3 regions of the Vibrio ziniensis genome follow, and region 1 is predicted to be linked to each of the others. Evidence: predicted binding sites of a transcription regulator. Region 1 holds the regulator's gene; each other region holds the start of a gene.

Region 1 (4,290 bases):
TATCGACGCCTATTCACTGATCAGGAAATTATCCAGAATGGTATCATGTATAGAGAATAGGAAAGGCAGAGCCGACTTTAAATTTCATTTTGGTTTTGATTATTCATAAAAAAGCACCCTATGAAGAGTGCTTTGTATCTTTAAGTCGAATATAGAAACTAGAGTTTCTGCATTAATTCATCGCGGCGAGACTGGGGAATGACAGACCAATGCTTACCTTCAATTGCACCTTCTAAAGCCCATAAAAGCTCAATACCAACAGTTGTGGCATGAGTCTCTTGCACGGCTCTAAACGCAGCCACTGCGCCTTTCTGTTGCAGCATGTCAACAGAATCGATTCCTGCTTTTTTGAGCATACGTTCTGTAGCAAGACGCATATTAGGAAGATCTTTAAGTCGGTCTGGTTTCGCTTTAGCTTGAGTCTCGCGTTCTTGTTTCGCGACATCTAAGGCTTGCTTTGCTTTTTCAATAATTAGATGCGGGGTATCCCACACATTTTCAGGTAAGGCAAAGTATTTAGTCACAACAGGAAAACCACGTTTTTTATAAACGTAAGGTTCATAGCCTTGTTGTTGGAAATTCTTTGAGGAGTGATCATCCGCACGAATGTGTAGTCGGTCATTAACGACCAGAGCAAACATCGTGTCATCGATGAAAATGCCAAACCCTCCGAACATAGAACGCGATTTTACGCTTCCTAGTTGCTCAAAAAGTCGCATTGAGTCTTTTAGTACTGGTTTATCCATGCTGTTAGTCTCGGTGTATTAATAAATACGCCACCAAATTCAGGTCCGAGAGAATAGCAAAAGAATACATTGAGCATGTCAATCAAGCGTCAACTCATGTATACCTTTTTGCCATCGGCAACCCCGCTACCTACCAATTATGAACTAACATGGATTGGTTTAGGCCGGAGGCTTTGCGTCCCACCCTTTCAGATGGTTTGCCCTGTGCGTGACATTACTTTCAAAATAATAAACAAAACTTTGAATAAGCATCACATTTATGTGAACTAAATGTGACGTTGATCAAAGTTTGAATATTGGGTTTGCGAGCTTATTACTGTTTTAATATTTGTGAGATGAATTTCACTGGCTCTTATTGAACGGTACTTAAATAGAGTAACTAATTATTTTGTAAGGTCTTTTACTGTATCACGCTCTACAATTTCTGGATGCATTTCGAAGATTCGACGTTCATGCTCTTTATCTTTGATTCGTTCTAACAAAATCTCAAATGCGTTTTTGCCCACACGACGTTTTGGTTGATGAATCGTGGTTAGGGGCGGAGAGAAGTACTCTGCAAGTTCAATGTTATCGTATCCGATTACCGAAATGTCATCGGGTACACGAACACCTTTTTGTTGTAAACGTGACATTAACCCTAGTGCCATTGTATCGTTGAAACAGAACACAGCGGTCGGCATTTTATCCATTGCGATAATTTTATCTGCAGCTAGTACTGCTGTATCACACTCGAAGTTGCCTTCAAGAATCCAGTTATCATTCACTGTCAAGTTCGCCTCTGCCATAGCGCGACGGAACCCCGCAATTCGTTCCTGACAAGCGAGTTTATGTAAGTGTCCACTTAAGCAAGCAATGTCTTTATGACCTCTGTCGATAAGGTATTTAGTCGCTAAATAGCCCCCTAATTCAGAGTTATCAATGATTTTGTCAGCAGTAGAAGCTTCTGGACCCCAATCCATGATGACTTTTGGAATGTCCGAATGACTTTCAAGCATCTCTGACAGTTCTTGTGTTAGGTCGGAGCACATGACTAAAATGCCATCCACTCGCTTCTCAGCCAGCATTCGGATGTAATCTCTTTGTTTCTCGTAGATGCCACCTGTGTTACACAGAATCAGTGTGTAACCCTGACGGTAACAGTAGCTTTCTACACCGTCGATGACTTCAGAAAAGAATAGATTGGTTGATTGAGTAACTAACATACCAATGGTGCGGGTAGTATTGCATTTCAAGCTACGTGCTACGGCACTTGGTGCGTAGTTTAGCTCTTTTACTGCTTCGAGAACTTTTTCTTGAGTTGCTTCAGCAACAAAGCGAGTTTTATTAATTACGTGTGATACGGTTGTGGTTGATACGCCAGCTAAGCGAGCAACATCTTTAATCGTAGCCATATATTTGTCCTGTTTTGACTGCTGATTTCGCTAAATTTTTTATTAGGTAAACAACCCACATTACTGGCCGGATTCAGCAGCGGCGAAGTTTATAAAGCTTCTAGCCTAAAGTCGTTAAAACACAAAAACCGCTTCGATATAGCGGTTTGAGTTTTAAATAATGATTCATCTTTTATGGTATTGAGTTTAAACCGCAAATGGTTAGCTAGCAACGACAAATCAATAGCGCAAACTTAACTGTAGTCACAATTCATGCCCTTTGTTGAACCAACGATGAGTTTCAATTGCCTGTAAGATAGTTTAAATCAAGCTCTAAAAAAGCGACCAATAATACTGAAATTGATGAATAAAATCCCAATTTATCCTTGCTCGCACAATCAAAAGAAAAATCAGGTATCCAGTTCAATAGATGATGACGAATATAGTCCGCTTGGAACTTTAGGGCCTGTTCCATACGGGCTTCTTTCTCAAGTTCGTTAGAGCGAATAATGAGGTGTCCGAGAAAGTCTAATTCGATAGCGAGATGATCATATGATTCATTTGTCTGCTCTTGAACATGTACGCCATTTTGCTCCATTAACTCAGCAATTGCTTGTGCTGGAGTTTTATTATTCATTTTTGATTTATCAATATAAAGAGATGCGTACGGGAGAGCCGAATTCCCATCACATTTTAGAAATAGGTTATAGAAGCTATTAGCAATTTGCACTTGTGCATCTTCATGTTTGAGAAGTTGCTTGAGAGTTGCGCATAGTTTGTGAGTGGAGACTGCTAAATGGTCGTTTTCACTAAGTCCTGCGAGAAAATTGTAAATTTCGGGGGATGAGTAATGTGACAAGTCTTGTGAACTGAGTTCGCAAGCAAACAAACCTGAAAGCCACCAATAGATTTCAGCTCGTTTTTCGTTAAAGGCTTTAATTTCTTTCATTACTTAGCTCCGTACTTTTCTTTATCTAAGTCTAAGCAATAATTACGCTCTGTACGAAATTTGCGAACTAAAGTATGCAGATCGAAGACCTTTGTTGAGCGAAGGTTGGCGAAAAAAGACCCGCATAAAGCGGGTCTTCATATCATCTTTGCAAGGAGCTACTTATCTTGTGTTAGTTTGCCATCAGAGCCAGCAACATAATCGCGCATCTTTTGCCAAAGCTGACCAAGGCTCTCGTACCAAAAGCGCTCGGTTTGCTCCAAATAGCGTGCTTGAGGCGTGTATTTATCCCAGGGTTGAGTAATGTTAGCTTGAGCTAAAAAGTTGGTTGGCGCTGGAATCGGGTTTAATCCTGCGGAATTAAATTCTTTAATTGCTCTTTCCATATGGCTGGCGGAAGTCACTAGTACCAACTTTTTGCTTTGTACGAATGCAGCAGCTTGTCTTGCCTCTTCCCAAGTATCTTTTGCTGTTTCTAACAACACGATGTCAGACTTTGCTACACCGAGTGCTAATGCGACTCGTGCTAACATACGAGCATGACTAAACTCGCTGCCACCAGCATAACCTGAAAGAATCAATTTGGATCCTGGGTACATCCTAGCAATACGTATTCCTTCCGTTAAACGCATTAATGCTGCTCGTGATAGTTCAGAAGTTGGTGGTATATAGCCATCGACAACATGTCCATTACCTAAAACCATCACGTAATCAATGTTTCTTTCGACAGGAAGAAACGCGGGGTATTGGCGCTCTAAAGGCATCAACAAACTTGTTGATATGGGTTGAAACGAAATAAGAAAAAGACTGGTTAGAGAAAACAGAACGATGAGGCTGCCAGTTTTACGTTTGGCAGTAAACATAATCAGCATTAAGCCAATAAATCCCACAATCAGCAGTGCTGGTAAGGGCATTAAAAAGGATGAAACAATTTTTTTCAGCTCAAACATAAACAAAATAGTCCGAAAAAACAGCACTTGACAATAAAAAGGGTGAAACCCTCTTTATTCCTGCTATTCCTATGACAAAATAGCAGCACGAATTCGCTATGATAACCCAAGCCGCTGTGACAGAAGATCGTAATTTCGACGATATTGCCCACAAATTTGTAAAAAATATCTATGGCTCCGATAAAGGAGAAATCCGTCAAGTAATTGTGTGGGAAGACCTGACGCAGTTGTTGGCAAGTTTTGACCAATCAGAAACTCCGTTGCACATTCTAGAT
Region 2 (4,290 bases), 1.1 Mb from region 1:
CAACATGGACTTGGTTGAAGCGCGATTAAAGCCTCTGCTTGGTCAAGGTTTCCTTAAGTCATTCAGTATTCAATCTCCGGCATTTAATGGTAACGCTGGTGACCAGACGGGCTTCGTTATTATGACATTGGATGATTGGAATGAACGCAGTATCACCGCTCAAAAAGCTCTGGGTGAAGTGAGAAAAGCACTAACTGGTATTCCAGATGTACGTGTTATTCCATTTATGCCGGGTTTCCGTGGTGGTTCTAACGAGCCAGTTCAGTTTGTGCTTGGTGGCTCGGATTATACAGAGCTGAAAGAGTGGTCGGAGAAACTAGAGGCTGAAGCAGCGAATTCAGGTCTGATGACGGGTGTCGATATCAACTACTCAGAGAAAACACCTGAATTAGTTGTGACGGTTGATAGACAAAGAGCTGCAGAACTTAACATCAGTGTTCAAGATATCTCCGATACGCTTGAAGTGATGTTAGGTGGTAAAGCTGTGACGACCTTCGTTGAGCGTGGTGAAGAATACGACGTTTATCTGCGTGGTGATGAGAACAGCTTCAATAACGCATCTGATTTAAGTCAGATCTATATGCGTACCGGAAATGGTGATCTGGTTACTCTGGATACTGTGACTAAGATTGAGGAAGTTGCCTCGGCGATTCGTTTGTCTCACTACAACAAACAAAAAGCCATTACGATTACAGCAAACTTGGCTGACGGTGCAACATTAGGTCAGGCTTTAGATTATATGGATCAAAAAGCGTTAGAAATGTTGCCTAGTGATATCTCGGTTAGCTATTCAGGTGAGTCAAAAGATTTCAAAGAGAACCAGTCGAGCGTTGCGGCGGTCTTCGCTTTGGCACTATTAGTTGCGTACTTAGTTCTTGCTGCTCAGTTTGAAAGCTTCATCAACCCAATGGTTATTATGTTTACGGTACCTATGGGCGTATTCGGTGGTTTCCTTGGCCTGTTGATTATGGGGCAGGGAATGAATGTTTACAGCCAAATCGGTATGGTGATGTTGATTGGTATGGTAACGAAAAACGGCATCTTAATCGTTGAGTTTGCTAACCAGTTACGTGACCGAGGTGTTGAGTTTGAAAAAGCGATTGTTGATGCCTCAGCGCGTCGCCTGCGTCCAATTCTGATGACGGCATTCACTACACTGGCAGGCTCTATCCCGCTTATTGTTTCTACAGGTGCGGGTTATGAGAGCCGTGTTGCGGTGGGTACGGTGATTTTCTTTGGTATGGCATTTGCCACCGTGGTTACCTTGTTCGTTATTCCAGCTATGTACCGCTTAATTTCGGCTAAGACACAAGCTCCAGGGCATGTTGAAGCAGAGCTCAACAAAGAGTTGGGGCATGACAATAAAGGTCGCACAACGCACTAGCTAGACCCTATTTCCATGTATTAAAAAGCCCGCTGAGTTAGCGGGCTTTCTTTAATGAGTTTCTGTCAAATTAGATATATTTGACCGAATAGCGAGACGGCTTGTGGTTCATGGCAAGCACGATATTTAGTACTACAGCACCAGCTATAGAGAACATGATGACCGATGGTGTTAAGTAGAATAGAGATGCGAAAACAATAATGCAGTCTAAAACTAACTGTGTCTTACCAACTGAAATACCGAATTTGTCTTGTATGAACAGGCATAGCACGTTAAAACCACCCAAGCTTGAGCGGTGGCGGAATAGAATCAACATACCTAAGCCAGTTAACAAGCCGCCAGCCAAAGCACAGTAAGCGGCATCAATATGTTCTATGGCAATGAAGTTCGAAAGGTGATCGGTAAAAACAGAGACCAAGCCACAAGAGATTGCTGTGTTTACAGAGAATTTCACACCGAAGCGTTTCCAAGCGAGCAGATAGAACGGCACGTTAACGAAGAAGTACAGTGTACCGAAGCTCCAAGGGAATATGTGAGTTAAAAGAAGTGCCAATCCCGCAGTTCCACCGGTGATCAGGTTTGCGGCTTTGAGAAAAAATAAACCTTGAGACACGATAAATGTGCCAGTGAAGATCGCTACCCAGTCTTCCTTCCGTGAATGTGTTTCCATTTGAGATGCCATTAATTGCTAAAAAATAAGTAATTGGTAAAGAATAAGTGGATACTAATTAAAACCCGATCTTTTCGGTAGCTAGCGAACAAAAATTAGGGTAAACCTATGTAATTCCAAATTTACACTGTGTAAAGAAAATGTAGACACTCATCTTAAAAGCTTTAAAGATGAGCAGTATTGTTAATCAACATGAAAAAACTGCATGATAAATTCTGTAATTTGGGCTTTATGATATAAATCAAATTATGTAGAATGCGCGCCATATTACGGTGACGAAAACGTTTGCTTTTGGTCGTTGTGTGGTTTTTTGCTACTTTCAGTCAAATCTGAGTCAGGAGATACAGATGCTTAAGCGTGATATGAACATCGCTGATTATGATCCGGAGCTATACGCTGCCATTCAGGAAGAAACTCTTCGTCAAGAAGAGCACATCGAACTTATCGCTTCAGAAAACTACACCAGTCCGCGTGTAATGGAAGCTCAAGGTTCTCAGCTAACAAACAAATACGCTGAAGGTTACCCTGGCAAGCGTTACTACGGCGGTTGTGAGTACGTGGATAAAGCGGAAGCTCTAGCAATCGATCGTGCATGCCAACTATTTGGTTGTGAATATGCTAACGTTCAGCCTCACTCTGGCTCACAAGCAAACAGCGCAGTGTACATGGCTCTTTTAAATCCAGGTGATACTGTTCTAGGTATGAGCCTAGCACACGGTGGTCACTTGACTCACGGTTCACCAGTAAACTTCTCTGGTAAACACTACAATGTGATTCCTTACGGTATCGATGAAGCGGGTCAAATCAACTACGACGAGATGGAAGCACTTGCTCTAGAGCACAAGCCTAAGATGATCATCGGTGGTTTCTCAGCTTACTCTCAAATCGTTGATTGGAAACGCATGCGCGAAATCGCTGACAAAGTAGATGCTTACTTGTTTGTTGATATGGCACACGTTGCTGGTCTGGTTGCTGCTGGCGTATATCCAACACCAATCCCACACGCACACGTTGTAACAACAACAACGCATAAAACTCTAGCTGGCCCACGTGGCGGTTTGATTCTTTCAAACGCTGGCGAGGAGATGTACAAGAAGCTGAACTCAGCAGTATTCCCTGGCGGCCAAGGCGGTCCTCTAATGCATGTTATCGCTGGTAAAGCGGTAGCGTTCAAAGAAGCTATGGAACCTGAATTCAAAGCTTACCAACAACGTGTTGTGAAGAACGCGAAAGTAATGGTTGCTCAATTCCAAGAGCGTGGTTACAAAATCGTATCTAACGGTACTGAAAACCACCTGTTCCTTGTTGATCTAATCGACAAAGACATCACGGGTAAAGAAGCCGATGCAGCACTTGGTGCAGCAAACATCACTGTAAACAAAAACTCAGTGCCAAACGATCCTCGTAGCCCATTCGTAACTTCTGGTATCCGTGTTGGTACTCCAGCAATCACTCGTCGTGGTTTCGGTGAAGAAGATGCAAAAGCATTAGCTAACTGGATGTGTGATGTTCTAGACAACATCAACGATGAAGCGGTTATCGAAGCAACGAAACAAAAAGTGCTTGATATCTGTAAGCGTCTACCTGTTTACGCATAATCGTTACATGATACTTAAGAGGCCTGCAATGCAGGCCTTTTTTTTAGATTGCTTATTCCGTCTCTAGAGAACAATGATGGATTCTACTTCGCCATACTGATTAACGTGCCGGACTTACATTTGAACATGTAGTATTTGTTGCTTTCAGTAAACTTACCTAAGCCTTCACCGTCGCAGTATTCGATATTAATTTCACGCATCACTTCTAAAGTGTCTTCACTTGCTAGGGCAAACTTCGAACCATCGGAGCAGACGATACGCACTTGTCCGTCATCGCCCACAGAATAAACGTCCACTTCAGTATTACAAAGTTCAAAAGAAGCTTCACGATAATTGTCAGTTTGTGTATTGGAAGAGCAACCGGCTGCTATTGCAGCCACTAGTACGAAAGCAAACTTGGCTGAGTTCTCCATTATCAATGTCCTTCTGCGATTTGTATGGATTAACTATAGCCATAAAAAAGGCGATATGCCTTTTAAGATACATATCGCCTTTATCGCATTTAGCCAGTTATTCTATTATTTAACTTCTAAACCTTGAGCTTGCATATCTGCATGGTAAGAAGAACGAACAAATGGGCCACAAGCAGCATGAGTAAAGCCAAGCTCAAGAGCCACTTCTTTTAGTTCATCAAACTC
Region 3 (4,290 bases), 670 kb from region 1:
TTACGGGCTTCCTCAATTAGAAGTGGCTTCTCGTTATCAGCATCAATCACTTACAGAAGTGATTGCTACTTTACATCCAGAATTGGTGTTTGTGCGAAGAGAGAGACGTAAAGAAGCATTGGCGAATGGGCAAATGGAAGTTCTTATTGGACGCAATAGTCGATTTGCAGACAAAGCAGAAGCAGCAATAGTTCTTGACCAACATAGTCTGCCAGGCCGCGGAGTGAAACAAACACTCACATTAGCAACAGTAACTATGCCAATTTCGTTTGAAATGATTGAGGCGTTAGACCTTGGGCTTTGGAAACAGATGGAAACTAATGTTGCTGACGGTTTGTTAATGTCTGAGCAACAACTTGTATACGCTGGGCGTGTGATTAAGTCCAGAAACGTAGAAGCCAGCGGTGAGTATGCGCTTCAATCAATGATAGAAGCGGTAAAAAAAGGCGAGTGTTTCCCTGATTTCGCTAAGCAGCGTAGCGAAGATATTGAACTGTGGAAAATCTATGTTGAATTAGGTTTAGATGAACGTGCTAACGAGCATCAGGATCTCACCTTTGATGTTTGGTTTGAGCAGCAGCTGAGATCATTAGGTATTAGCTCGCTTGAAGAATTAGAAATGTTCACTGGCGAAGATTTCCCTTTCGACGGTATCCCTTATTGGCAAAAAGAAGAGTTCTCAGAGTTATACCCCCTAGCAATTACCCTAAATGATATTCAACTACAGGTTGAGTATCACGTGAAACGAAAACTGGTCTACGTGGTTTATCAAAGTGGCTTGCGCAGAGGTGATCCCAAGCGCTGGGAGCTACCTCGTTGGTCCGGTTTTCGGGTGCAGTATCGTAAAGCGAGCAGAGTCGTTGATGTTCGATAATTATGTTTGATTCCTGAAATATTAATCATTCAGGCATAGGTTGTTGATCGCTATAGTGACTTTTTGTTACTAGTTTGGTTTTTATATATCAGTGCCATTGAAAATAAGGGTATAAAAGAACGTTTTTTTATATCGTATTGCTATAAAGTTAGGGTTGTCTAATATTGAGAACACTGTGTTGCCAATTATGTCGGGGGACAGAATGGATAAACAACGAATTTGCGCAGTGTTTGACTACACCACATTTTTAGGAACCTCAAGTTCTAAGAAGTGGACTTTCTCTGAAGCGCTTAAATCGTTTACTCCGGTTTTTGGTATGGTGTGGAACGAAGCAGTTAAAGACAGCAAAACGCCAGAAGAAAGGCTTTGGGAAAACGCATTAAAACGTTTATCAAGTAATCACAGCGATGAATCGAATCTCATTGATCTTGTGAAGTTGGCTAAGCGTGAAGGAATTGAGGAAATAAAGCTTGTTATGCCTTATGCGTTGGATGAGCAGCAGATTGAGCATATTCAAGCTGGCTGTGATGTTCATATTAAAGTGGGCAAACAAGATGAGTTTATAATCACGTTATAACAAATTATTCAGGAATAAAAAGGGCACTTAACTAAATCGTTTCCTATAGAAACAAATAGTTAAGTGCCCTTTTTTACAATATAAAACGATTAATCAATTAGACCATATTGTGCATCAAGGATCTGGATAATCTCTTGTTTTGGATTATCACTTAGCTCGATTTTGTGGCCAACAATCTTTTCAGCAATACCCAAGTAAGTACGAGAAATGTCCATTAGTGCATCTAAAGGTAATGCATTATCGCGAGCAAGAGCTTCGCGTTCAGGCATACGATCTTTGTTTAATAGAATATCTGGATCAGGGAAATAGTTTAGTAGGAACTGGCGAAAACCTTCTTTCGAGTTTTCAACAATATTGCCTTGTAAGTACTGAGCTTCATCCCAAATACGCGATGAATCAGGTGTACCTACTTCGTCCATGTAGATCAACTTTTCCGAGCCGTTGGCATCAGTCACGTAGCCAAATTCAAATTTAGTATCAACGAAAATCTGCCCAATCTCTTTTAGTGCTTGGCTTATAACGCCAAAGCCGTCTTTCAGCAGCTTTTCATATAGAGCAATATCTTCAGCTTTGCTGAAGTTGAATGCCGCGAAGTTATCTTCAATATTCTTGCGGGTAATGTTTACATCATCAGCTTCAGGAACACCTGGAATACCTTTCAGAATACCTTTAGTTGAAGGTGTCATGAGTAGATCTGGAAGTGCTTTGTCTTTTTGTAGACCTTCAGGTAGCTCAATACCGCAGAACTCGCGTTCACCTTTTGCATACGCACGCCACATTGAACCTGTGATGTATTGACGACAAATGGCTTCGATCTTAATTGGTTTCGCTTTTTGAACAATCCAAACAAACGGATGAGGGATGTCTAGAATGTGACTATCAGCAAGTCCGTTGTCTTTAAACAGTTTGAACCAATGGTTAGAGATAGCATTGAGTGCTGCGCCTTTGCCCGGAACGCCTGCAATACCACCTTCCGCGTGCCAAATACAATCGAATGCAGAGATGCGATCGCTAATCACCATGATCGCAAGTGGGGCATCTTCAGCCACGTCATAACCTTTTTCTTGAATAAGGCGACGGCTGTCTTCTTCAGTTAGCCAGTATACAGAACGAACTTTTCCGCTATGGACAGGCTGGTGGGTACGAATTGGGAGATCGTCGTTGACGGCAAGAACTTGGTCAGCAAGGCTCATGGAGACATTCCTATCTTATTTCAAACGTCATATACCCTTCCTCTTAAACACGGTTGTGCAAATTGTTTGGGTATAGAAAGAAGATATCTAAGCACAGTGAGATATCAATTACTGCGCGCATCATACCAGAACTAATTTATGTCGCCAGATAAAAAGCAAACGTTTGCTTAAATATCTTTTTGTGGGTTGAGATTACGCAAAAAACAGCTTGCAGGAAATATCGGCAAAATAAAAGTCGGATGTAGAGTCAGCAGGGGAGGCGTAGTTATAACAAGGGTAGAAAAGCCCTCTGTAACAGAGGGCAAAAGACAGTGATAGATATCAGTGAAATTGGGGTGCAGTTGGTTCTAAGAAAAACACTTCGCAGTTATGTTCAGTTGCCAGTTGTTTCAATAGTTTTTGGCTAACAAAATCGATATTGCCAGAAGCGACAACTGCGCTTGCGTTGCCCGATTGAATCGCTTTCATCACGATGGTGATTTCCGACTGTGATTGCGACGGTTTCATATGAATAATTCTACTGCAATGTATTTGATGTGCTGCCAATTCATTGTATTGAGGGCGAGGGCATTCACCCGTAAACAATATCCATTGTTTATACTGAGAAAGCCTTGAAAGGCGAGTAAGCATATCTGCGCTTTTCGCTGCCGAATATGAATGGTTAAACGCCGGATTTCCAAAACGAGTTACGTTGGTTTCAACACCGAATGATTTGTTTACTGGCAATTCATGATTTAGCATAACACTGTCCCTTTATACATGCTGTATGTGTATACAGTAGTATCAAACCGAATACTGATCAAGAAATAATTACGATTTTTGTGGGAAATTTGAGCTAATAGTCACGTGTCTTTATTTAACTGATTGTAATTAAATGTTTTTTATCAGTGTGCGTGAGACAGGTTTAAGTGAGAAATGTGTTATGGTTGTACAGTGGTAGATTAAAAAATGTTGGGGTATGAGGTGTATATACAGTAGTGGTATCGGGTTGTTCAATCTAATCAATAAATTCACATATAGAACATTCATTTGTTCTATATTCCGTACAGTTCCATTACTCAGATTCATCAAAATTTAGAGAATATTCCTACGACGGCCTCTATAGGCTGCTTTAGCCTGTTTAATTTAAAATCGTTACTGTTACCAATTATTTCAAAGTAGCGAATGCCAAAATTCCAAAGCTTTCTTCATATAAAACATTTTTTCTATCTTCTGGCTTGCCTGGTAGGTAATGCTTTGGCTGCAAATCAACAAACATTTAGTGTCGGTATTATTGCGGAAGAGGCCGTTACAGCCGCTATTTTGAAAAAAGCAGCTCAAGATTTGTCTGTCAACTTTGAACTTGTCTATTTGTCCGGACACGCTGAAAAATTAGAAGCGACATTAGCAAGAGACATCGACTTTGCGACTGGTATTACATACACCGAAGAGCGTGCCAAAAAGCTTATTTTTTCTGCGTCTACGAACGTGGAATACACTTATCTCTTTACGCTAGGAAAAGGGAATTTTAAGGATGTGTCTTCGATTGCTGTACCTTATGGAACGATATTCGCTAAGTTGATGCTCGATATCAACCCTAAGCTTGAGGTAATTGAATACCAGACAATCTCTGAAGCCAAAGAACTACTGGAAAGTAGCAAAGTGGA

What was found. The regulator PurR, encoded in region 1, represses purine synthesis genes. The targets are predictions, from matches to a motif close to TNANGNAAACGTTTNCNTNA.
Region 2: a site for PurR is predicted at 2,328-2,347, ahead of glyA (serine hydroxymethyltransferase). Genes of this name have one in related genera too.
Region 3: a site for PurR is predicted at 2,796-2,815, ahead of G5S32_RS05815 (phosphoribosylaminoimidazolesuccinocarboxamide synthase). Genes of this name have one in related genera too.

The regions. Positions count from the first base shown of each region.
Region 1 is NZ_CP049331.1:1,940,678-1,944,967, reverse strand. It holds gene G5S32_RS08875 (TfoX/Sxy family DNA transformation protein) at 159-746, opposite strand; cyclic di-GMP riboswitch class I at 860-958, opposite strand; gene purR (HTH-type transcriptional repressor PurR) at 1,130-2,137, opposite strand; gene torD (molecular chaperone TorD) at 2,418-3,065, opposite strand; gene elyC (envelope biogenesis factor ElyC) at 3,224-4,042, opposite strand; gene cmoM (tRNA uridine 5-oxyacetic acid(34) methyltransferase CmoM) at 4,132-4,290, shown strand, end outside.
Region 2 is NZ_CP049331.1:846,190-850,479, forward strand. It holds gene vexH (vibriobactin export RND transporter permease subunit VexH) at 1-1,384, shown strand, start outside; gene G5S32_RS03855 (YitT family protein) at 1,455-2,054, opposite strand; gene glyA (serine hydroxymethyltransferase) at 2,402-3,652, shown strand; gene G5S32_RS03865 (hypothetical protein) at 3,736-4,065, opposite strand; gene lipA (lipoyl synthase) at 4,171-4,290, opposite strand, start outside.
Region 3 is NZ_CP049331.1:1,268,821-1,273,110, forward strand. It holds partial or broken gene G5S32_RS05805 (helicase-related protein) at 1-874, shown strand, start outside; gene G5S32_RS05810 (transporter) at 1,077-1,451, shown strand; gene G5S32_RS05815 (phosphoribosylaminoimidazolesuccinocarboxamide synthase) at 1,541-2,644, opposite strand; gene G5S32_RS05820 (hypothetical protein) at 2,966-3,385, opposite strand; gene G5S32_RS05825 (GGDEF domain-containing protein) at 3,881-4,290, shown strand, end outside.